Regions from separate parts of the Shewanella sp. SW1 genome, predicted to be linked through region 2. Evidence: riboswitches for the same ligand, from Rfam matches in the RefSeq annotation. Region 2 holds a riboswitch; the other holds the start of a gene.
The links. Region 2 has a riboswitch for cyclic di-GMP ahead of L5M71_RS21320 (glycosyl hydrolase family 18 protein). Riboswitches for the same ligand answer to the same signal wherever they lie in the genome.
Positions count from the first base shown of each region.

Region 1: it holds a riboswitch for cyclic di-GMP, as region 2 does, so the genes downstream of both, gbpA (N-acetylglucosamine-binding protein GbpA) here and L5M71_RS21320 (glycosyl hydrolase family 18 protein) in region 2, are expected to answer to the same signal.

Region 1 covers NZ_JAKKSG010000013.1:3,187-15,390, reverse strand. The annotation lists gene L5M71_RS12780 (PaaI family thioesterase) at 1-285, shown strand, start outside; gene L5M71_RS12775 (YgjV family protein) at 368-610, shown strand; gene katB (catalase KatB) at 938-2,413, shown strand; gene norW (NADH:flavorubredoxin reductase NorW) at 2,529-3,695, opposite strand; gene norV (anaerobic nitric oxide reductase flavorubredoxin) at 3,688-5,217, opposite strand; gene norR (nitric oxide reductase transcriptional regulator NorR) at 5,444-7,051, shown strand; gene L5M71_RS12750 (TMEM165/GDT1 family protein) at 7,102-7,656, opposite strand; cyclic di-GMP riboswitch class I at 8,067-8,166, shown strand; gene gbpA (N-acetylglucosamine-binding protein GbpA) at 8,290-9,735, shown strand; gene L5M71_RS12740 (aromatic amino acid transport family protein) at 10,299-11,474, shown strand; gene L5M71_RS12735 (S46 family peptidase) at 11,743-12,204, shown strand, end outside.
Region 2 covers NZ_JAKKSG010000031.1:31,043-43,246, forward strand. The annotation lists gene L5M71_RS21310 (aminopeptidase P family protein) at 1-1,348, opposite strand, end outside; gene L5M71_RS21315 (ROK family protein) at 2,003-2,788, shown strand; cyclic di-GMP riboswitch class I at 3,139-3,227, shown strand; gene L5M71_RS21320 (glycosyl hydrolase family 18 protein) at 3,341-5,947, shown strand; gene L5M71_RS21325 (FKBP-type peptidyl-prolyl cis-trans isomerase) at 6,045-6,515, opposite strand; gene L5M71_RS21330 (short-chain fatty acid transporter) at 6,750-8,105, shown strand; gene L5M71_RS21335 (HPP family protein) at 8,188-8,667, opposite strand; gene L5M71_RS21340 (TetR/AcrR family transcriptional regulator) at 8,944-9,558, shown strand; gene L5M71_RS21345 (DUF1294 domain-containing protein) at 9,638-10,114, opposite strand; gene L5M71_RS21350 (DUF418 domain-containing protein) at 10,162-11,349, opposite strand; gene L5M71_RS21355 (nucleoside deaminase) at 11,549-11,986, opposite strand; gene L5M71_RS21360 (LysR family transcriptional regulator) at 12,052-12,204, opposite strand, start outside.

The DNA.
Region 1 (12,204 bases), on a different contig from region 2:
GTGCATAACCCTTTGGGCATAGTGCATGGTGGCGCGAATGTCGCGCTTGCTGAAACCGTTGCCAGCTATGCGGCAAATTTCGCGGTGGATTTTGAGCAGTACTATTGTGTCGGTCAAGAAATTAACGCTAACCACTTACGGGCTTCCCGTAATGGGGTATTAACCGCTACGGCTAAGCCTATCCACTTAGGGAAACGCAGCTCTGTATGGGAGATTTTAATCCACAACAGCGCGGGTGAACTGACTTGTATTTCACGGATGACGGCGGCTGTCGTTAAACGCTAAATGCAATGAGCCAGCTTATTGCCTGTGGTGTGAATGGCGTATCAATCGTTTGATTTAAATAATATATAGATAAGGATTGGATATGGATAACGCTACAATTTGGGAATGGGTTGGTTATTTAGCTTCAGTGGTCGTTGCAATATCACTGATGATGTCAAACATTAAGAAACTGCGCTGGTGGAATCTCATTGGTGCGGCTTTATTTGTGGCTTACGGTGTGGCAATTGGGGCTTATCCTGTTGCCTTAGTTAACTTTTTTATCGTGCTGATTGACACTTATTATTTGGTTAAGCTTTATCGTGAAGCCGACTTATCCAGCAGTTAATGGCAGTGTATCAGCTTAACTCCGCTTTCTCGCACCGCACTTCGCTCCATTGTCCTGAGCAGCTATTTGGTTTTTCAACAGCATCTTAAGTGATGTGAGCGGACCATTGGCTGTGAGTCTGTGTAATTCATTAACTGTCTTGCCAAACTTATCTTTAATCTTTTTTTTAGATTGTATGAATCTAGTTTAATCGTTTTATTCTCAATTGGTAATTCTCTATTCTTGCTCTATCGACAACACGTCGCCAGCCAAGGAGATAAACCATGGCCACCATTTACGATTTAATTGAAACCTGGTTAACCAGCAATCAAGACTAAGGAGCAGGGCATGAGTCAACAACATCAAACAAGTCAGTACTTAACGAGCCAAAATGGCGCCCCAGTGGCCGACGATCAAAACTCACTGTCGGCGGGTGAACGTGGTCCTCTGCTATTACAAGATTGGCATTTAATTGAAAAGTTAGCCCATTTCAACCGTGAGCGTATTCCTGAGCGTATCGTGCATGCCAAAGGTACTGGGGTTTACGGCACATTTACGCTGACTAAAGATTTAAGCGATTACACCATTGCTGACCATTTCAATGGTGTTGGTAAGCAAACCGAAACCTTTATTCGTTTCTCAACCGTAGGTGGAGAAATGGGTTCTGCCGACGCAGAGCGCGATCCACGTGGCTTTGGTTTACGTTTTTATACTGCCCGTGGTAATCACGATATCGTGGGTAACAATACGCCGACCTTTTTCTTGCGAGATGGGATTAAGTTTCCGGACTTTATTCATACGCAAAAGCGTAATCCTAAGACAAACTTAAAAGATCCGCAGGCCATGTGGGACTTTTGGTCATTGAACCCTGAAGCTATGCATCAAGTGACCATTTTGATGTCGGATCGTGGTATTCCGGCGAACTACCGTCAAATGCACGGTTATGGTTCACACACTTTCTCGCTGTGGAATGCCAAGGGCGAGCGTTTCTGGGTGAAGTTCCATTTTAAATCGCAGCAAGGCGTGGTCAACTTAACCAATGAACAGGCTGATAAATTAAAAGGGATTGATCCCGATTCATCGCAGCGCGATATGGTGGTTGCTATTACTGATGGTAACTTCCCGCGTTGGACGGTTAATGTGCAGATTATGCCTGAGGCGGATGCCAATACTTACCATATCAATCCATTTGATTTAACTAAGGTTTGGCCGCATAGCGACTATCCATTGCTTGAGATTGGTGTATTAGAACTGAATCGTTTGCCACAAAATTACTTTGCTGAAGTTGAGCAAGTGGCATTGGCACCTAGTAATTTGGTCCCAGGCGTCGGGGCTTCACCAGACAAGATGTTACAAGCGCGTTTATTTGCCTATGCCGATGCGCAGCGTTACCGCATTGGTGCTAACTACAACCAATTGCCAGTAAACTGCCCGCATGCCGCTAAGGCAAATCACCATCAACGTGCAGGTGCGATGGCGGGTACACAATGTCCTTATCATGGCAGCCAAACGGGTGGCGACGCTTCGGCAAACTATGGCCCGAACAGCACTGCTGATGCCTTGGTTGAGCCAGTAAACTTTAGTGAACCACCATTGCGTTTAGAAGGTGAAGCTGCGCGTTACAGTCGTTATAACCAAGACGATTATACCCAAGCGGGTAATTTGTATTGCATCTTCTCTGAAGCTGAGAAAGCGCGCCTAGTGGCAACAATTTCGGGTTCATTAAGTCAAGCGAGTTTAGATGTGCAGCAACGTATGGTGGCGCATTTTACTCAAGCCGATGCGGATTACGGACAACGTATTAAACTGGCATTAGGTCTTTAAACTATTGCTGTTGCGAATGTTTGAATAATAGTAGAAACGATAAAACTGAGTAGAAAGCCTCTACTCAGTTTTTATTATCAGCGACAATAATATTAACATTCTCGTTAATGTGCTCTTAGGCCGCGATGAGTGCCGCGTTAGGGCTATTTAGCTGCTTTAACAATCCAAATGCTTGCTGCATTTTATCCTCGGTTACGATAAATCCTATAAATGTTTCATCCACGTCGAATGCTTTAATACAGCTTCCTTGAGCATCAATATCGACTTGCCAGCGATGGACGCCATTCACTGTTATACCGCTGAGCTGCATAGGTAACAGTGGCGTTTTCATTTTAATGAGCATGGCGGGAAAATTCACTGCTGTCGGTTGGTTCAGTAATGTATTCGCCAGCGCATTGGCGCTCAGTAACGCAGGTTGTAAATAGGCCCTATTTTGGCCGTTGATTTGGGCGCAATCACCTAGCGCATAAATATGGGCGTCGTTGGTTTGTAAGCATTCGTTAACGACGATACCTTTATTGACCTCTAGCCCCGCATGCTGGGCAAGTTGACTGTTAGGGATCAGTCCGGCTGCACAGATAACCGCATCACAAATAAACCGCTGGTCATTATCTAGGCACACAGAGATACTGCCATCTTGGTGTTGCAGTTGGCTGACTCGGGTTTGCAATTGCACTGTGACGTTATGCTGCGTTAGTACAGCGGTCAGTTTGTGGCTTAACATTTCGGGTAGCATATTCGGCATTAAGCTCGCTTGTGGATCGACCAAAAATACTTGCTTACCCGCAGTTGCTAAGTCCATTGCCAGTTCAACTCCGACCAAACCCGCACCGATAACCAGTACTCTCCTCGCACCATGGATGTCTGCTTCGCAGGCCTGATACTCCCTTAAGCTGTTAACTGTGTGGATGATATCGACGCCATCCCCATCTATAGGCGGAATAAAGGGTCGTGCACCCGTGGCAAGCACTAACTTTTTGTACGCAATTTCGCGTCCTTGATGGCAACAGACTACCTGACGAACTTTATCTATTTTTATGACTTCACAGTGATTTATTACATCAATTTGTTGTTCATGTGCAAATTCAGTCGCGGTCAATTTTATGAGGTCTGACGCCATTTTTTTAAGGCTAAACACATGGCTTAAATCTGGTTTATGGTATTCGTCACCAGAGTCGGCTGTGATAACTGTAATCGGTTGTTCGCGGTTTAAACGTCGCAGTGTTTTGACTAGCTGATATGCCGCGAATCCACTGCCGATAATGACGATTGGCTTAGGCATTAGTCACCTCATTTTTTATGACAGCGAAAACGCTTTTACCTAGGCCACATTCGGGACAGAGGAAGTCTTCGGCCACTTGAGTCCAAGGTGTGCCAGCAATGACATTTTGATTAGGTTCTCCTTTTTCAGGGTCGTAAATCCATTGGCAAACGGTGCAAACCATTGATTGTGTATCATTTAATTCGCACGCTTTTGTTGCAATCGGTGCTGTCACAGGGACGTTATTAGTAGCAGTATTTTCAGCTGTTTGACTGGCCGTGGTGGCTTGGCTAGGTTTTGACATGACTTGATTAATGATAGAGCGACTATTAGCGCTATCAAGGGGCCGCAATGCCCATTCTCGCGCGATTCGCTGGCCGTGCTGACGGCATTCTTGCATCGCATCTCGATCGGGACGCCATTTGACTTTTAATCCCACCGAGGTTTCAAAACCAGCATCCATCAAACGAGTGTGAATTCTATCGACTGCGCCGCCATTCCAGCCATAACTACCAAAAGCTGCCGCCTTTTTATTGCGAAAACGCAGGCCCGTGATTTCTTCAAGCATGGCGGCAATTTTAGGCATCATCACATTATTCATGGTGGATGAGCCGACTAAAATACCTTTTGACCTAAATGCCTGTGCAAGGATTTCGTTTTTATCATGACGTGCGACGTTATACACTTTTACCGCTACATTGGGGTCAACATCATGGATACCTTGAGCAATACCGTCGGCCATCATGCGAGTATTATTGGACATAGAGTCGTAGAAAATCGTGATGCGGTCTTCTTGATAAGCGTCGGCCCAAGCTAAATATTGGTGAATAATTTGGGCTGGATTATCACGCCACACAATGCCATGTGAAGTTGCGATCATATCTACAGGTAAATTAAAGCTTAATACTTCGTGAATTTTAGCCGTCACTAGGCTGCTAAAGGGCGTTAAAATGTTTGAGTAGTACCGTAGGCATTGTTCCATTAATTCATTTTGATCAACCTCATCATTGAATAAATGTTCGTCGCAATAGTGTTGGCCAAAGGCATCGTTACTGAATAAAACCGCATCTTCGGTGAGGTATGTCATCATGCTATCTGGCCAATGCAACATAGGTGCTTCGATAAATATCAGTTGCTTACCATTGCCTATCGCTAAACTATCCCCTGTTTTTACGGTAATGAAATTCCATTCTGGGTGGTGGTGATGTCCTACAATGGAGTCGACCGCATTTTCACTGCAGTAAATTGGAGTGTTAGGAATTTTGGCCATTAATGCAGTCAGGGCGCCTGAGTGGTCTTCCTCTGCATGGTTCATCACAATATAGTCTATGTCGGTTAGATTAATTTCAGCTTCAAGATTTTGTAAGAATTGCTGGCTAAACCGATGATCAACTGTATCAATTAACACGGTTTTTTCTTCACGGATAAGGTAGCTATTGTAGCTTGTGCCTTTAGTTATCTTGTACTCAGTACCATGAAAATCTTGCACTTCCCAATCGCGTTGACCCACCCAGTGGATATTGTTTTTTACATGAATAGTCATAAATACACCTGTGATAATTAATAATGAATGCGCTACGTAAATCTTGCTTACTTAGTTAAATATCTTATTGCACTCACTATGCCAACATTCTAACGTGTTGATTTTTATTGGTATTAACGTATTTCAACATTTGGAATCACTTATTGGTGTCATAATGACAATTTGATATTGGTCAAATTGACATTACACTGTTGTCAATATGACTTTATTTGACTGTGGATGTGCTATGAGTGCCCATGCTGATTTAACTCAGTTAGCCTTAGATTTAACTGTCGGCGTGTCGACGCAAGACAGATTTGAGCGTTTGTTGGCAGTGGTCAGGCGGCGTGTCAATTGTGATGCTGCGGCATTATTGGCATTTCGGGAGCAGCAATTTGTCCCCTTGGCGATAGATGGGCTCTTTGCCGAAGTGTTAGGGCGGCGCTTTCAAATTAGTGAACATCCGAGATTAGAGGCTATCGCCCGTGCTGGCGATGTGGTTCGTTTCCCGGCCGACAGTGAACTTCCCGATCCGTATGATGGTTTAATTCCACATCATAGTGCGAACTTACATGTACATGCTTGCATTGGTTTACCACTAATCGCGAACGATCGCTTAATTGGGGCGCTCACCATTGATGGTTTCAACCCTCATCAGTTTGATGGTTTTAGTGATAGCGAGTTGCGTGTGATCAGCGCACTGGCCGCAGCCAGTCTTAATACTGCGTTATTGATGCAACAGCTAGAATCCCAAGTTGTTGAAGTTTCCAATGGAACTGAGGTGCTCAATCGTCCTGCTAGTCAGCAGGAGATCATAGGGCAATCCACACAGATCCAATCGCTAAAGCAGCAGATAAGTGCCGTGGCAGGCACTGATTTATCGGTATTAATTACTGGCGAAACTGGCGTGGGTAAGGAGTTAGTAGCCGCGGCGATACATAATCAATCGACCAGAGCCGATAAATCACTTATCTATTTGAACTGCGCTGCATTGCCGGAGTCCGTCGCCGAAAGCGAGTTATTTGGGCATGTAAAAGGGGCATTTACGGGGGCAATCAGTCATAGGCAAGGCAAGTTTGAACTCGCTGACAAGGGGACCTTGTTTTTAGATGAAATCGGGGAGCTTCCCTTGGGGCTGCAAGCTAAGTTATTGAGGGTTTTACAATACGGTGAATTACAGCGAGTGGGCAGTGATAAGAGCCTAAAGGTTAATACTCGGATTATTGCCGCTACTAATCGAATTTTGCACCAAGAGGCAACGGAAGGGCGTTTTCGTTTCGATCTTTACCATAGGTTGAGCGTATTTCCTATCCACGTAGCACCATTAAGAGAGCGTGGGCAAGATATTGTTATGCTGACAGGTTTTTTTCTTGAACGTTGTAAAGCGAAGTTAGGACTCACCCATATCAATATCACACCCGCAGCGCAGCAGTTATTAGAGCAATACACATGGCCGGGTAATGTGCGTGAGCTAGAGCATGCGATACACAGGGCTGCGGTGTTGGCGAAAGCCGAGCTAAAAACGACTTACATCAGCTTAAGTAATAAACATTTTCAGCTCGATTCTTTGATGAATCAAGCACACAGAACAGTCGACGAAGATAGGCCATCAGATGCTGCAACGCCAGCCAGTGAATTAGCATTTAGGTCTGAGTCGGCCTGTCGTGAGGGACAATCGCAAGATAATTCCAGTGTTATGCTGGGGCTTAAGGCTGCGACTGAGAGATATCAGCGTCAACTTATTCGCCAAGTTTTAGCCGCGAATCAACAAAATTGGGCTGCGTGTGCAAGAATATTGCAAATCGATACAGGTAATTTGCACCGACTTGCAAAACGGTTAGGTTTAAAAGAATAAAATATTGCGTGAAGAAATTTTATTCTGCAGCAAAACCCCTGCCTCGATTCTTAGAAGAACAGGGTCGCGACACCCAGTAGTGCGAACAATACGGCGCAGCCACGGTGTATCCACAACATAGGCAATTTTTCGGCGCTGAAGTGGCCTGCGATCACTACGGGTACGTTAGCAAGCAGCATGCCTAAGGTTGTGCCAGCAACCACCATAGTTAATGAATCGTATTTTGCAGCTAATACCACAGTGGCGATTTGCGTTTTATCCCCCATTTCGGCGATAAAAAACAGGATAAAGGTGGCGAGAAAGGGGCCCATTTTATAGAAACGGCTCTCTTCTGCATCGACTTTATCGGGGATTAACACCCAAAGAGCGATCGCAAAGAATGACGCAGCCACTAAATAACGTGCAAGATCAGGGCTTACCCAGTTAATCGCCCATTGGCCAATCCAAGCTGCGGCAAAATGGTTAAATAATGTCGACAGCAAAATACCTAAAATAATGGCGGTTTTATTTTTAAATCTTGCGGCGAGGATTAGTGCAAGCAATTGAGTTTTATCACCAATTTCGGCGATAGCAACCGTAAAAGTTGAGGCAAGTAGGGCTTCCAAGTGTGATCCTTTAGGGGTGGTTATGACATAAGCACAATAAACCGTCCACCCCTAGGTGCGGTCATTGTGCTCAGGTCTTGCTGGGCAAATCTATGATTTGCTGTGAACACCATGGCATGTTGCCAAGTATGTTGATGTTCACCCTAGATGACGATGGCTCGAAATCCAGTTAGCTACTCCCCCGAAGCGAGGTGGGCATTATACCTAGGTAAGATTTAGTTTCAAGCACGAGTTTATAACAGTAGGTGCTGATAAATGTTTGACAGGTGTCAGAAAAATACCGATCCACATTCTGTAACTTAATGAATATAAATGAATTATTTTTTGACAACGTTGTCTTTTGTTGCTAATTTAGCCAAGTCATTTCTACTTAGTTACATACTGTTAACTCGTAGTGACTCAATGATAACGACTGTATTTGGCAAACTAATTGAAAAGTTAGGACGCAAAGCTTCCGGTCTAAGGTTGTAAATGGATTTTTTAGTGAACTAAGATAGCGGAGTTGCCGCAGAATTCGATTTCTGTGAAAGATAAACGACTGCTGTTTAATGCTGTTGTTTGCCCAAATACCACTTTTATATCTAAGCCTATCATTATGTTTAGGATGATAGGCAATCAATGGAGTGCATTAAAGTGGCAAATCCTACTGTTTTTTCCCCTATTTCTAAATTGAGTTTATTGGCCGCGGCAGTAATGGCGACGAATGCGTTTGTGAGTATCTCTGCGCAGGCGCACGGTTATGTTGTGGCACCTGAATCGCGTTCATATGCCTGTAAAACAGGTAAAAATGCCAATTGTGGCGCGGTGCAATGGGAGCCGCAAAGTGTTGAGGGGCCATCGGGTTTTCCTGAGTCAGGTCCTGCTGATGGCAAATTGGCGAGTGCTGGCAATGGTGCTTTTTCACCTTTGGATGAACAAAGTCCGAGCCGTTGGGCAAAGACGGATATTAAAGCGGGCTGGAATAAGTTCAGTTGGCAGTTCACAGCAAACCATGTCACCCGTAATTGGCGTTACTATTTAACTCGCCAAGATTGGAACCCAAACCAAGCTTTGAGCCGAGCGAGCTTTGACTTAGCACCCTTTTGCGTAGTTGATGGTGGTATGGAACAGCTGCCTAAGTTAGTGACCCATGACTGCTACGTGCCAGAAGGTCGCAGTGGTTATCAAGTGATCTTGGCCGTGTGGGAAGTGGGAGATACGACGAATAGTTTCTACAATGCTATCGATGTGAACTTGGGCTCGGGTCCTATTGTGCCGAGTGAATGGCAAGATGTGGGGGATATCAATCCGTCACTCGCTCTAAAAGCAGGCGATAAAGTGATGACCCGGGTGTTTGACGCCAATGGTGAGCAAGCGGCTAAGCAAACAGTCATTACCATTAGCGATGCGACTCAAGGTGATAAACAAAATTGGCCTTTCCTATTAGCGAGCGCGATTAATGCCCAGCAGGCCCAGTTAAAAGCGGGACAAAAAAATGCATCGGGTGTGATTGAGCCTGTGTATGGCAAAAACGACATTTTTACAGCGAAAAACTCAGGTATTGAGCGTGTCGAAGTGGGATTTGATTTAGCTCCTGCTCCGGGCAACAGCTTAGAAGTCACTTCACTTGCCGACGATTATCAAATTATCGATGGTGCGGCGAAGGTCAGCTTTGATGTAACCAGTAACGCTGAGATGCTAGTGTCAGCGTATTTGTTTAGCCACGATGGCACAGCGGCAGGTTTTGTGAGCCAAACTGTTAACAATACCAGTGCTAGCTTAGTGTTAGACGTCGTTGAGCCTAAAGCTGGGCATTATCATTTGCAGGTAAAAGCTGAGCCTAAACAAGGTGATGTTATTCAGCAGAACTTTGATCTCTTCTTAAAGGATCAAGCTCCTGCACCAGAAGCTGATTTTGTATTCCCAGCAGGCGTGAAAGGTTACGTTGCAGGTACTACAGTGTTACAGCCTAAAAATGGCAAAGTGTATCAATGTAAGCCATTCCCTTATAGCGGCTATTGCGTGCAGTGGTCGGCTTCTGCCACAGGATTTGAGCCAGTTGTTGGCGCTTCTTGGGCTATGGCGTGGACTGAGCTGTAAATTAACTTTTTGAGCTAACCTAGCTTCAAAAAGGTGTCATTGGGCTTAAACATATCCGTGTGTTTAAGCCCATATTTTGCATGCTCTCGATGGTGAAAGATGCGCTTTACCTCGGTTTAAGCTCAATGCTGCATCCCATATATTCTCAACAAAGGTAGCGATTTTGTTGGCTTGTATATTTTCGTTTATCACAGCGCTATTAAGTTGTTACCGTACCGTTTGCTACCCTTCTTTGTTCACAACTGGCTTGCCCACTGGGTTTGGCTCTGTTAATGTCCCAAACTATCTATTTAATCGATGCTTATATCGGTACATTAATTTGGGCTATCACAATTGAAAGTCATGCCATTTTTCAATAATCGATTTAGTTAGCCTCAATGGCTACTGGGTTGAAACATTCAAAAGCTATTGGGGCCAATTGATCTGCTAGGTCGAGATCTGATTGGATGCTTTAAGTGATGTGTCGCTTATTTCGATTTAAGACGCAAGGCTTTATCGGTTCAAATCTTACTCAAATAAAATAATAATTAATTATTGAACAGGACTATTGTGTGAATTCAAAAATGTTAGGCTCGATCGCCATCGTTGCCGGGACGGCCATTGGCGCAGGTATGTTAGCGTTACCTTTAGCCACAGCGGCTTTAGGTATTATCCCTGCTTTAGTGTTACTCGTCGTTATTTGGGGCGTGTCCGCCTATACCTCATTACTTATGCTCGAAATTAACTTACGCACTGGCGTGGGGGATAACGTGCATGCTATTACGGGTAAGTTACTGGGTAAAAAAGGTCAAATAATTCAAGGTGCTTCTTTTCTGAGTTTATTATTTGCCTTGACCGCGGCTTATCTCACCGGCGGCTCTTCGTTATTAGTGCTTAAAGCGAAGAACATGTTCGATATCGTGCTCGATAATCAAGTCGCAGTGTTGTTATTTACACTGGTGCTCGGTGGCTTTGCGGCGCTAGGTGTTGCTTGGGTCGATAAAGTTTCACGTTTCCTATTTTCGTTAATGATTCTATTGCTCGTGGTGGTGGTATTATTTTTATTGCCCGAAGTCAGTATTGCTAGCATGGCAACTGGCGCGATTGCCGAGTCTATGACCAGCAATTGGATGGCGGCAATTCCCGTGGTGTTTACTTCGTTTGGTTTCCACGTCTGTATCGCCACTTTAGTGCGTTATCTCGATGGCGATGCGGTATCACTGCGTAAGGTGTTGTTAATCGGTTCGACTATCCCACTTGCTTGTTATGTTCTGTGGTTATTGGTGACTTTAGGCACCGTCGGCGGATATGAGGTGAATAGTTTTGAAGGTTCACTACCTTCACTCGTCACGGCATTACAGGATATTGCTCATACACCTTGGATCAGCAAATGTATTTCATTATTCGCTGATTTAGCTTTAGTGACCTCATTCCTCGGTGTGACCTTAAGTTTATATGACTTTATCGCCGAATTAACTCGCGCCAAAGAAACGTTTGCCGGCCGTATTCAAACTTGGTTACTGACCTTTATTCCGCCTGTTTTGTGTGCCTTGTATTTGCCTGAAGGCTTTGTGGCGGTACTGGGATTTGCGGCCGTACCATTGGTCGTGATGATCATCTTCTTGCCAATTGTTATGGCACTGCGTCAACGTCAGTCGCAGCTTGGGGGTTATCAAGTGTCTGGCGGATCTGTTGCATTAGTCATTGCTGGCTTGTTAGGTGCCGTGATTGTGGGTGCCCAGCTATTTGTTGGGATCTAATTCATTGCGATAGGTGAGGCTTTTTAGCGAACGCGGCAGGGTAACTTTGATTAAATGTATTTGCTTTGTAAGCGAGTTTTTCAGAGTCTGTTATAGAGAGTGTCGCATGTGATAAAGTCAGGCCCCGGCCTGACTTTTTGCTTTTTAGGTTTTAAAGCGAGTGATGCTGGGTTTTAGCACAGTTATTTAAAATTAAAACAACGCTATTAAAACGAGAAAATGGCCCAGCTTGCGCGTGGCTTCATTCACATAAAACGGACTTAACACAATGAAAAAATGGTTACTCACAGTTGCCGTGGCCGCTAGTTTTGGCGCACAGGCTGACGAAGGTATGTGGCAGCCCCATCAACTGCCTGCTATGGCTGATGAGCTGAAAGCAAAAGGCCTTGAAATTGATGCAAAATCGATTTCTAAACTCACCGAATTCCCGATGAATGCCGTGATAAGCCTCGGCGGTTGCACTGCATCATTTGTATCGCCAAAGGGCCTAGTCGTGACTAACCATCACTGTGCCTATGGAGCGATTCAATACAACTCCACTCCTGAGAAAAATCTGCTGCAGGATGGTTTTTTAGCTAAGACCTTCGCCGATGAATTACCTGCGACCCCTGGCTCACGTGTCTATGTGACTGAAGATGTCACTAATGTCACTGAGCGAGTTAAAAACGGGCTTGAAGGTAAAGTGGGTAGCGCCTTCTATCAAGGCGTTGAAAGCCAAGAGAAAGCCTTA
Region 2 (12,204 bases):
GCTGCTGGCCTGAGGTGCCTTTCGGGAATCGTGCTTGGTCGAGGGCAATATGACCTTTTAGCACCAGCGTAACCATTTTTTTATGCTCATCGGTCACTTCACCTATCGCAATGGTACGGGTCACATCTGTGGTGCCATCAATATACTGAGCGCCAGAATCCACTAAGTAGATGCTGTCCATTGTCATCATGGCTGGTGTGCCATTGTTGTGATTGTAATGGCACATAGCTGCATTAGGACCGGCAGCTGAAATCGTGTCGAAACTTGGCTCGCGGTAACGCTCATCTTCTAGGCGAAAGCTTTCCAATTTATCCGCAAGGGTGCCTTCATCGTGCATACGATTGGCTGCCACTTCGGCATCGAGCCATGCAAGGAATCGACTCACGGCGACGCCATCGCGGATATGGCAGGCACGCATGCCGGCCAGTTCTGCGGCGTTTTTCTGCGCTTTAGGTAAAGCGACAGGATCGATTCCAGCTATCAATTTTGCTCCTGCCTCACGGGCAATGTTTTGTGCCCAAGCGTTTGCAGAATTCGGATCGGCAAGTAGTTTTACGTCCTGCATGCTGGCGAGTGTATCGGCAAGAGATGCCTCGCTTTTAAAGCTGACGCCAGCACCAACATGCTCCTCAATGCCCTCTGGGAGTTTGCTTAAATCGGTGAAAAGCTGCATATCGCCATTGGCGTGGAGCAGGGCACTGCCGAGTACAACGGGCAGGCGCGGTACATCATTGCCGCGAATGTTGAGTAGCCAGCAGAAAGAATCTAAGGCGGCGATTAAGGCGACATCACCACCGGCTTTTTTTACTAATGCACCAATTTCAATGCGTTTTTGCAGGCTGGTTTTACCAGCACTCTCGTTGCTAAACAAAGTGATAGGAGCGTTCGACGGTGCTGGCCGATTCTGCCAATGCAAATCGATGGGGTTTTGTTCAACTGCAACTAATTCGATTTGGGATTTATTTAAGGTTGCTTTGGCATTTTCATACCAAGCTAAGGTGTGTAAGCGCGCATCGAAGCCAACGCGAGACCCCGCTGGTAACGTGTCACATAACCACTCAATTTGTGGTGTATCAGTTAGGCTTTCATAACTGAAAAGTGTGGCATCGACTTGCAAACGAACTTGAACCGTATAGCGGCCATCAGTAAATATTGCGGCTTTATCTTTCAATACAATAGCCATACCCGCTGAACCGGTAAAGTTGGTTGCCCAGTACAAACGTTCGTTATGTGCTGGCACATATTCGCCCAGATATTCGTCGGCACGGGGAATAATAAAAGCATCGAGATTAGCAGATGTTAATTCGTTACGAATAGCACCGAGACGGTTAGCGATTGATTGTGACATAAGGGCTCCAATTGAGACTGGCATGCTATGCGAGTCGGTAGGCAAAGATCGACTAAGGATGAGTAGGTTTATACCCAAACAACCTGAAGATGCAGGATTCAGCGGTAATTTAACGCACTTTAGGCAAGGCGGTTATTTGCAGACCTAGTGGGCTAAGTTAAAAATAACCAACGCAGTATAAAGTGCGTTAAAAACCGCCGGGACGGAGCGTCTAGGGCACTTCACTTCCGTGTTGCATCAATTCAAAAGATAGCCGACATTCTGTCATTGATACGCCTTGAATTGAAGCACCCTAGGCGCTCTGAAACTCGTATCTTCAGGTAGCTTGGGTATATGTTGATTTGAGTTTTAACTGGCTCGGATTATCGCAAGTCTAGCGCTAGATGCAAGGGTAGCGAATAAAGGATTTTGTATACAATCGTGAATTTGTGCAGGTAAGACGCTTGAGGTTATGGGGTTTGTTGTTAATTTATTTATGTGATTTTGAGCATGGAAAGTGAATTAAATAAAAGGTTGGTCATGTTTTAATTAGGACTTGTTCCTTACAAATTAGCAACTTAAGTTTTATTCAATCGCTAACATTTGGACCCTATGCTAACATTTGCCATCTCTACTCGGGGTCAGAGTGGGGCACATGTATCAGTGGAGTAAGCGATGCAAATACTAACAATAGATGTGGGCGGTACCAAAGCCCTGTTCGAACTTCAGCTCGCGGGACATACAGAACAATATAAAATCCCCACAGGTGAAGGTTTTAAAATTGAAGAGTTAAATAATCAAATTGCGGCGTTTGAACGTGATTATGATTTACAGCATTACCAACTAGCGATTGCCGTACCTGGACTGGTACAAAATAATCGTTTGGTTTCTTGTAAATCTTTACCTGGACTCAATGGATTGAGCTTCGATACAGTCAAAACCCAGGGTGAGCTTAAGTTTATCTGCAACGATATCGATGCGGGTATGCAAGCGACTTGTGATGCCAAATATGCCTGTGAGTTATTGGTCATGTGCGGCACTGGGATCGGTATGTCTATTGCTTTTAATGGACAAGTCTTTACGGGAGCGACGGGCGTGGCGGGGGAGTTGGGGCCTTGTCGCGTGATGACAGAATCTGGTGAGTTTAGTTTAGAGCAACTGGCCAGTGGCGATTCAGTGCGCAGCCGCAAAATCTCCACTCAGGATGATTTATATCGCGCGGGCAGTTATCTCGGCATGGGATTAGCATGGGCGGTTAATTTATTTAATCCCAATCGAATTTGGCTTGCTGGCGGTATGATGAATAGCGCTCCTTACTACAAAGGCTGTCTCGAAAGCTTAAAGCAAATGGCATTGAGCGCGCCCTTAGCTGAGATGAAAATCAATCGTGTCGATGATATGGAAACCTTGGTTTGCCGCGGTTTATCTGTGATGCTCGCAAGGGACTACCCCCGCGCATAAGAATAATAAATGCCCCGCGCATAAGGATCATCATGTTGCTCGACAATGGTTTGCTCCATGAATGTTTAGTGATTGAGGTTTAGCTGCATAAGCGACGTAAATTGTGAAATATAAAGCAGGACTTATGATGCCTTTGGCATATCGAGTCCTGTTTTTTTTATTCTTAAAGTATTCAGATAATCCTCATTATCCAAAGTAAATATTAGCGATAGTTTAATTTGCATAATTCCTTTCTTATCAGATGCCTAGTTCTATTTACGATTTTAGCCAATAACACAGTTGATAATATTTTGTTGCAATTTTATTGCGCTTACGCTTATGCTGATATTTGCAATGACAACGTTGTCATTGTGTGTAAAAGGCAAACCAGTTGAAAAACTGGGACGCAAAGCCTCCGGTCTAAGGGTTCGTCTGTACCTATGATAGCGGGGATACCACAGGTTTTTCTTCGTGCAGTTGTCAGTCGTTTTGCATGGTTTTAAGAGAGTGCTGTTTCCTGTCTACGCTTTGTTTGCCTTATTGATTCATATAAAAATTCAATAGGGATATCTCATGTTCAAGACTCAAATTTCAACATCAGCCTTGCTAGTGGCATCAGCGCTGGCATCTACCATCAGTGCCAGCGTTTTTGCAGCGGCGCCCGGTAAACCGACTTTAGGTTGGGGCGAAACTAAGTTCGCTATTATTGAAGTGAATCAAGCGGCTACCGCTTACAATCAATTAGTTACGGTGAAAGATGCCGCCGATGTCTCCGTCAGTTGGAACCTTTGGAGTGGCGATGTGGGCAATAAAGCCCAAGTGTTGCTCAACGGCAATGTGGTTTGGGAAGGCCCATCTGGCGCGTCGGGAATCGCTAACTTTAAGGTGAACAAGGGCGGCCGTTATCAGATGCAAGTACAACTGTGTAACAGCGATGGTTGTACGGCGAGTGATGCTAAACAAATCCTCGTGGCTGATACTGACGGCAGCCATTTAGTGCCACTCAATGCTCCCCTAAAAGAAAACAACCGTCCCTATGCTAATAAATCAGGCAAAGTGGTGGGAGGTTACTTTGTCGAATGGGGCGTATACGGCCGTAAATTTCCGGTCGATAAGATACCTGCGCAAAACTTAACCCATATTTTATATGGCTTTACCCCAATTTGTGGTGGTGATGGCATCAATGATAGCTTGAAAGAAATCGAAGGCAGTTTCGAAGCGTTGCAACGTGCTTGTAGTGGTCGTGATGATTTTAAAGTTGCGATTCACGATCCTTGGGCGGCGATTCAAATACCGCAGGCGGGAGTGAGTGAGCATTCAGATCCTTACAAAGGTAACTTCGGTCAATTGATGGCACTTAAGCAAGCACATCCAGATTTGAAGATTTTACCTTCGGTCGGTGGTTGGACCCTCTCGGATCCCTTCTTTTTCTTCGGTGATAAAGCCAAGCGCGATATCTTTGTCGCTTCGGTGAAAGAGTTTCTACAGACATGGAAATTCTTCGATGGCGTGGATATCGACTGGGAATTTCCAGGGGGGAATGGCGCTAACCCAAATTTAGGTAATGCCAATGACGGTGAAACCTATGTGACTCTGATGCGTGAACTGCGGGCGATGCTTGATGAACTAAGCGCCGAAACGGGTCGTACCTATGAGCTGACCTCAGCCATTAGCGCTGGTGACGATAAAATTCAAAAAGTCGATTATCAGGCTGCTCAGCAGTACATGGATTACATCTTCTTGATGAGTTACGACTTTAATGGTGGTTGGACTAATACTGAACTCGGCCATCAAACCAATCTGTATGAAGCGAGTTGGGATCCCAATACCCGTTACACCACAGCTAATGGCGTTAATGCGCTGTTAGGCCAAGGTGTGACCCCAGGGAAAATTGTGGTCGGTGCCGCTATGTATGGCCGCGGCTGGACAGGTGTCAATGGCTACAGTGGTAATAATCCTTTCACGGGGACGGCAACGGGCAAAGTGAAAGGTACTTGGGAAGCTGGTGTGGTGGATTATCGTCAGATAGCGAACGACTACATGGGAAGCGGTTGGACTTACAGTTACGACGAAACAGCTGAGGCGCCATCTTTGTTCAAGGCATCTACTGGCGATTTAATCACTTTCGATGATGCTCGTTCAGTTAAAGCCAAGGGGCAATATGTGCTTTCTAATCAACTTGGTGGGCTTTTTGCGTGGGAACTTGATGCCGATAATGGTGACATTCTGAATGCCATGCACGAAGGTTTAGGCCATGGTGAAGGCACCACTCCGCCAGTGAATAAAGCGCCCATTGCCAATGCGGGCGCGGATGTGAATGTCACAGGTCCCGCCGATGTGACGCTCAATGGTAGCGGTTCGCGCGATCCTGAAAACGCTGCCTTAAGCTATCTCTGGACGCAAGTGTCTGGCCCAACAATTGCCATCGCAAATGCGGATATGGCGAGTGCGACTATTCAACTGGGAGCAACCCAAACCGATGTCGCCTATGGTTTTAGCCTTAAAGTCACCGATCCTGAAGGGCTATTTGCCAGCGATACTGTGCTGGTGACGAACAAGGCTGATACGCCTAATCAAGCACCTGTAGTGACTCTGGCTCCGACTGCGACAGTTGAAGCGGGTAAAACCGTCAGTATAGTAGCGAGTGCCTCCGATGCAGACGGTGATGCCTTAACCTACGCTTGGACTGTGCCCGCAGGCGTGTCGGCAACCGGGCAAAATAGTGCCACGTTAGTAGTTACTGGCCCCAATGTTACCGAAGCGACCCTCTATGGTTTGAGCGTGCTGGTTTCCGATGGTGCCTTAGATGCAAGTGCATCGACGAATCTGACTGTGACGCCAAAAGTGGTAGGCGGTGGTTGCGATGCAACCGATCCCAATGCTGGTAACTATCCTGCTTGGCAAACCAGTGTGGTGTATAACACTGGCAATACTGTGAGCCATAGTCAGTTGGTATGGAAAGCAAAGTATTGGACGCAGGGTAATACGCCATCTCGCACCGCAGACCAATGGCAGCTACTCAGCCAAGTTGATCTCGGTTGGGATGCGGGTGTGGTGTATAACGGCGGTCAAACTACTCGCTATAACGGTCGTGTGTGGAAGGCGAGTTACTGGACTAAAGGTGATGTACCGGGTGTTGCGGCGGTATGGGTTGATATTGGCGCAGCAAGCTGTCCTTAATCATCCAACATACTAATATTCTTTGAGTTATAGAGACAAAAAGCCCTGCGATAATGCAGGGCTTTTTATGACGCAATTAGGCTCATTGAAGACTGATTTAATCAATCTTAAGCAGTTCCACATCAAAAATTAACACAGAACCACCACCAATCTTGCCCGTGCTACGGTTACCGTAGGCGAGTTCACTGGGAATAAAAAACCGCATTTTATCGCCAACAACCATAAGTTGTACGCCCTCGGTCCAACCTTTAATCACCCGATTAAGCGGAAATGCGATGGGTTCGCCGCGATCAACCGAACTGTCAAACACAGTACCGTCAATCAAAGTGCCATGATAATGGACTGTCACTGTATCGCTGGCTTTAGGATGAACTGTGCCATCGCCCTGAGTTAATACTTGATATTGCAAACCTGAAGCTGTGGTGATCACACCTTCTTTGGTTTTGTTTTGTGTTAAAAACTCATTGCCTAAACGGATATTTTCTTGGGCGGCTTTTTGGCCGTTCATCGAGGTAAAGAAGTAAAAAATCACCCCAGCAATCACCACAACGGCAAGTAACATTTTCATATAAAGAGCACCTTAGTTAATTTTTGCCATATTATCAGTTTTTTAGCATCAGATGCTATCGGCACTCGCGTGTGCGTTGAGCTGGATATCTGGTGCTACCAGTTCAAACCGTTAAAAACTCCTTCAAGACTTTATCCTGCTTTAGAGATCGCTTAATCTGTGGGCTTAAGACTCAATAAAAATTCAATAAAAACAAATAAGAACTAAAATTCAGATAATAAACAAGGAAAGTCTATGTTAAACAAAGCGGCAAAACCTCTGGTCAAACTCGTCGACCGATATCTACCCGATCCTTATATTTTCGTGCTTTTACTTACCTTAGTCGTATTAATTGCTGCTGTGGTTGCCGAACATAAAACCCCGCTGGAAGTCATCAATTATTGGGGTGATGGCTTTTGGACGCTGTTAAGTTTTTCGATGCAGATGCTGTTAGTGCTGGTGGCAGGATTTATGTTGGCAAGCTCCCCGCCGATTAAAAAGCTGCTCGATGCGATTGCAGGATTCGCTAAATCGGCACCACAAGCCATTATTTTAGTGACTTTGGTGTCACTGGCCGCCAGTTGGATTAACTGGGGTTTTGGGCTAGTGGTGGGCGCGTTATTTGCCAAAGCCTTAGCTCGCAAAGTAAAAGTGGATTATCGGCTGCTGGTCGCCAGCGCCTATTCGGGCTTTGTGGTTTGGCATGGTGGGCTTGCGGGTTCGATCCCATTAACCATAGCGACGGTGGGGCATTTCTCTGAATCGCAAATCGGTATCATCCCCACCAGTGACACCATTTTCGCGAGTTATAATTTATTGTTAGTGGCAATTCTGTTTGTGGTCATGCCCTTAGTGAATCGCTTTATGTTGCCTGAAGATAAGGACAGTGTTTATGTTGACCCAAGCGCCCTTGATGACAAAGACGCCGAACTTGATTCTTCGGCGTTAGAGCTTAACCCTGCAAATATGAGCGAGCGTCAGCCTGAAAGCCGTCCCGCGGATAAGTTAGAAAATAGTCGTTTACTCGGCTGGAGCGTCGGTGGCGCTGGGCTTGTATACTTAGGTTATTACTTTTGGGTGCAGGGCGGCAGCTTAAACCTCAATTTAGTGAACTTCTTATTCCTGTTCCTCGCCATCCTTTTACATCAAACACCACGCAGTTTATTAACCAGCTTGAATGAGGCCATTAAGGGCGGCGCAGGGATTGTTATCCAATTTCCCTTTTATGCGGGCATTATGGCTGTGATGGTGCAGTCGGGTTTAGCCCAAAGTATTTCGGAAGGTTTTGTGGCCATCGCTAGCGCCGAGAGCCTGCCATTTTGGAGCTTTATCAGTGCAGGAATTGTGAATATTTTTGTACCATCGGGAGGTGGCCAATGGGCCGTGCAGGCGCCGATTATGTTACCCGCCGCACAGGCTTTAGGTGCTGATGTTGCTCGGGTAGCTATGGCCGTAGCTTGGGGTGATGCCTGGACTAACCTTATTCAACCTTTCTGGGCACTGCCCGTGCTGGCAATTGCGGGCTTAAAAGCGCGGGATATTATGGGATTTTGTTTAATGCAGTTGATGATCACAGGCGTGATTATCAGTATCGCGTTGAGCTGGTTCTAAAGGCAAAATGACAGCCAATTTTGCATTTTAGAGTAAAGTGTAGGGCAATTTAAAATTGCCCTTTTTTATTGGCGATGAATGATTAAAACCACTTTTGTGGGTATTGCCGGCGGCAAAGTAAGTTGTGATACAGCCAACCAAAAGCCAGAATGAGCGCAACACCACTGGCGACGGGCATATACAGAAAATCCCAGTGCTGCGCCGTGAGCATAACGACCAGAGGATTCGCTCCCGCGGGTGGATGCACAGTATGGGTTAGCATCATCACCGCTATGCCTAATCCGACCGCAAGCCCTAAGGCTAGCGGGGAGACTCCTAAAGTATTTAGAATTATCAGTCCAACCAAACTCGTGAGTAAGTGGCCGCAGAGAATGTTTCTCGGTTGAGCGAGCGGACTTTCTGGCAAGGCAAACAACAACACCATAGTGGCACCAAAGGGGGCCATCAACCAAATGGTTTGCGGTGTTAGCTGTTCAAGCGTCGCTAAACTACTGATACACAACGTGGCTCCACACCCTGCGAGCAAGGCCATCTTTAGATTCTGTGGATTGATTCTTTGCATCTTCTCTCCTATTAATGGCTTGTGTTAAGCCCTTATTTTGATAATGAATTGTGGACGTGAATGCTCAGAAAACCATCGCTGCTAACATGCTGTGGTGTTCCGTGTTCACTCTTGATTTCACTATTAACTTAATTTAGTTACCGAAGTAGATAGATTTGTCTACCTGTATAGATGTTCTCACGGGTAGACTGACTTGTCTACTCATGAGAAGATAGGACTCATATTTGTTAGCTAAAATTTGCTAACGAATGTTTACCAAAGAAGAGGAGTGAGTTGATGCAGGGCACTGAGATTCAGACAGGTACGCCATCGGATAAACGGCAGCAATTGGTCACTACCGCATTTAAACTGTTTTATTTTCAAAGTGTGCATGGGGTGGGGATTAACCAGATTTTGCAGGAATCGGCAATTGCCAAAAAGACCCTGTACCACCACTTTGCCAGTAAAGATGAGTTAGTTGAAGCCGTGGTTCGCTATCGTGATGAGGTATTTTATCAATGGCTTAGCGAGCGAGTGAACGCATTGCCAGCGGGACGGGAGGGCATTGGTGGGTTATTTATCGCGCTCGATGATTGGTTTAATCAAAGAGTGCCGCAACTGTGTGAGTTTCGCGGCTGTTTTTTTATCAATGTCAGCGCCGAATTTACTGAGCCGAGTCATCCTGTGCACCAACTCTGCGCCCTGCATAAACAGCGAGTGGCGAGTTTAATTGAACAGCAAGTATCGGCATTGGGCTTGCCAGAAGCCAAGACCCAATTTCTCGTTGCGGCAATAGGTTTACTCAAAGAGGGTGCGATAGTGTCGGCGCAACTAAAAGGTGACACTCAGTCAGCACTGTTGGCGTTGTCTGTGGTTGAGCAGTTGATCGATGCCGCAACTCATGCTGCTTAGAGTGCCACCCTCAGATGGCGATTCTTAGATAAGGCGCCTCATATAAAAGCCTTTGTATAAAAGCTCTTAAATAAGAGCATTAGATAAACATATCTACGGCGCCGGTTTTTATGCCATAACCCAGCACGGCTAAGTTAGCGACAACGGTGAGCCAAAAGACGTTTCTAAATGAGGCTTTAATGGACTTGTGTCTTAACAGGTTTTGGGCAAATAGAGCGCCGGGCCAACCGCCCATGAGAGCGAGCAGATGTAATGTGCTTTCTTTAGTGCGCCATTTATTACGTTTAGCGGCGGATTTATCGATGGCATAGGCGATAAAGGTGAGCAGGCTTAGTGTGAGGTACATGGCTGCAATCCCGACTGGCAGCATATGTTGCTGCGCTGCGCCGATTAAGCCAGCAAGAAAAATCACCACCAATAACAGCGGCATAAGGCTTGAGCCTGAAGCGGCTGTATTGGATTTTTGAGCGCGACCGCTTTGTGCTCGACTCTTTTGAGAACGATTGGTTTGAGGTGAAGCGCTGTTGCCCGTTTTGGCCGGTTTTTTGTTTGTCATTATCTGGTATCAATCTCGTGTCAGTGTTTTTAAGCTTGCTTATGCTCTTATGATGCCGTGTATTTTTTAAACGCGAGGTGGCGCCAAAGTTTCTCCAGCGGCCCTTGCTTGAAATAGCGTAAGTACACGCTGGCTAACAGTAATTGCACTACTGAATAAACCAGCGCCATGGCCATGTATCCCCATCTATCTAAGCTCAATAGCAATTCGGGAGCTAAGTGTCTAAACACTAACACGCCAACGATGGATTGCAGAATATAGAGACTAAACGCGAGTTTGCCAACATTTTGCAGCGGAGTCAGTATATTAGGATTATTCTGGCAAACCTTAACTATAATGTGGATGTAAATCAGCGCCATAGGAATAGCACTTAGCATGATTAACACATCTGAAAACGCAACGAGAATGGTATTTTTCGTTAAACCTAAGATGGTATCAAGCAGTGATAGCGTTACGCTTGCTAGCACTAACTTTACCAGTACCGATTTGCTAAAACCCCGCTCAAAAGTCCCCTGTTGATACAAGGCCATGCCGAGCAACATCAAGCCAGCTGTAAACCACATTATGGTAAAAGGGATCACCAGTGCCATATAGCCAACTTGCATCAATTGCTGTAATAGTTGGTCGGCATAGCCAGAGGTCCATGCACTGTATTGCTCTGCAAATAGACTCGATTCTCGAGTGAAAGGTTCATCGCTGCCCGTAAGGCTAACCAGCGTAATGATAACTAAGGCGCTTAAAATAAAAATATTCGCTTTGCGCTTAAGGGCTTCAACACTTAAATCTTTGTAACACAAAGCTAAAAATCCGCTGATGCCATAGGTGAATAAAATATCACCTGACCAAATAAAAATGCCGTGGAGTAGGCCAAATACAATTAACCATTTTAAACGTGATCGCAGTAGGGAATAAGCTTCTAGGCCTTTGGCGCTAAATCGCTGATATTGAATAAAAAGCCCGACACCAAACAAGATGGAAAACAGACTGATAAAGCGTGCCTCGATGAAAAAGTTACTGAACACTTTGATAATGTGATCCGACAGCGGCTGTGTTTCATGGGGCGCATAGCCAAAAAAAGTAATGCCCATAAAATAGATATTCATAAAAAATATCCCCAACACGGCTAAGCCGCGAATAGCATCGAGGTTGGCATTACGCTGTGCGGGTATCGTCATTACAACAGGCTGCGTGGAGTCTGATCTTGACCAAGGGTCTTTAGGTAAGTTTGCTGACACGTTAGCTGAGTTCCTTTCGCTAGTAGACATGTTTCACTTTTCACTGGAATTTGGGAGGGCTAGCCTAGCAGGCGCTAGCCCCCAATGAAATACAGCCAACACAAAAAGTAAAATACAGGAAAGGTAGAAAGTGAAATAGCGCCAACGTAAAAAGTGAAATACAAAAAAGCAAAAACGGATTGAGAAGACTGTCGAACCATTACTCGCCGATATCTTCGTTCCAGAGTGTGGGATTACTGGCGATAAAGTCCTGCATCAATTGTTTGCACTCGGCATTATCGACCACAGTGACATCCACGCCGCGGGATTTTACATAGGCTTCTGGCCCTTGGAAGGTAGCGTTTTCACCGACGATGACTTTTGGTATGCCATAAAGTAATACTGCGCCGCTGCACATATCGCAGGGCGATAGGGTGGAATACAAGGTCGCCCTTTGGTACTCGGCGGCGCTAAATCGGCCGGCATTTTCGAGACAATCCATTTCGGCATGCAGTACTGAACTGCCTTTTTGTACCCGTTTATTGTGGCCGCGCCCGACGATTTTGCCATCGATCACTAATACCGAACCAATGGGGATGCCGCCCTCGGCGAGTCCTTGCTTAGCTTCTTCAATGGCTGCCGCTAAAAATTCATCCATCTTGATATCCTTAAAATATGAACCCTGAGTATTGCACTCAGCATAGCACTCGTTTGGGAGACAATCTAAATGGTTTTGATTTGTTGCTTCAATAAGTCCCTCAGGCTATCGAGAATTGGCAGCGAAGCCATTTCTGGCCGATAAATCAGGCAGATATCGGCGGAGATGGTTTGTTTTAACTTAATAAACTTTACCCTAGGCCAAGGTTGTGAAGCATA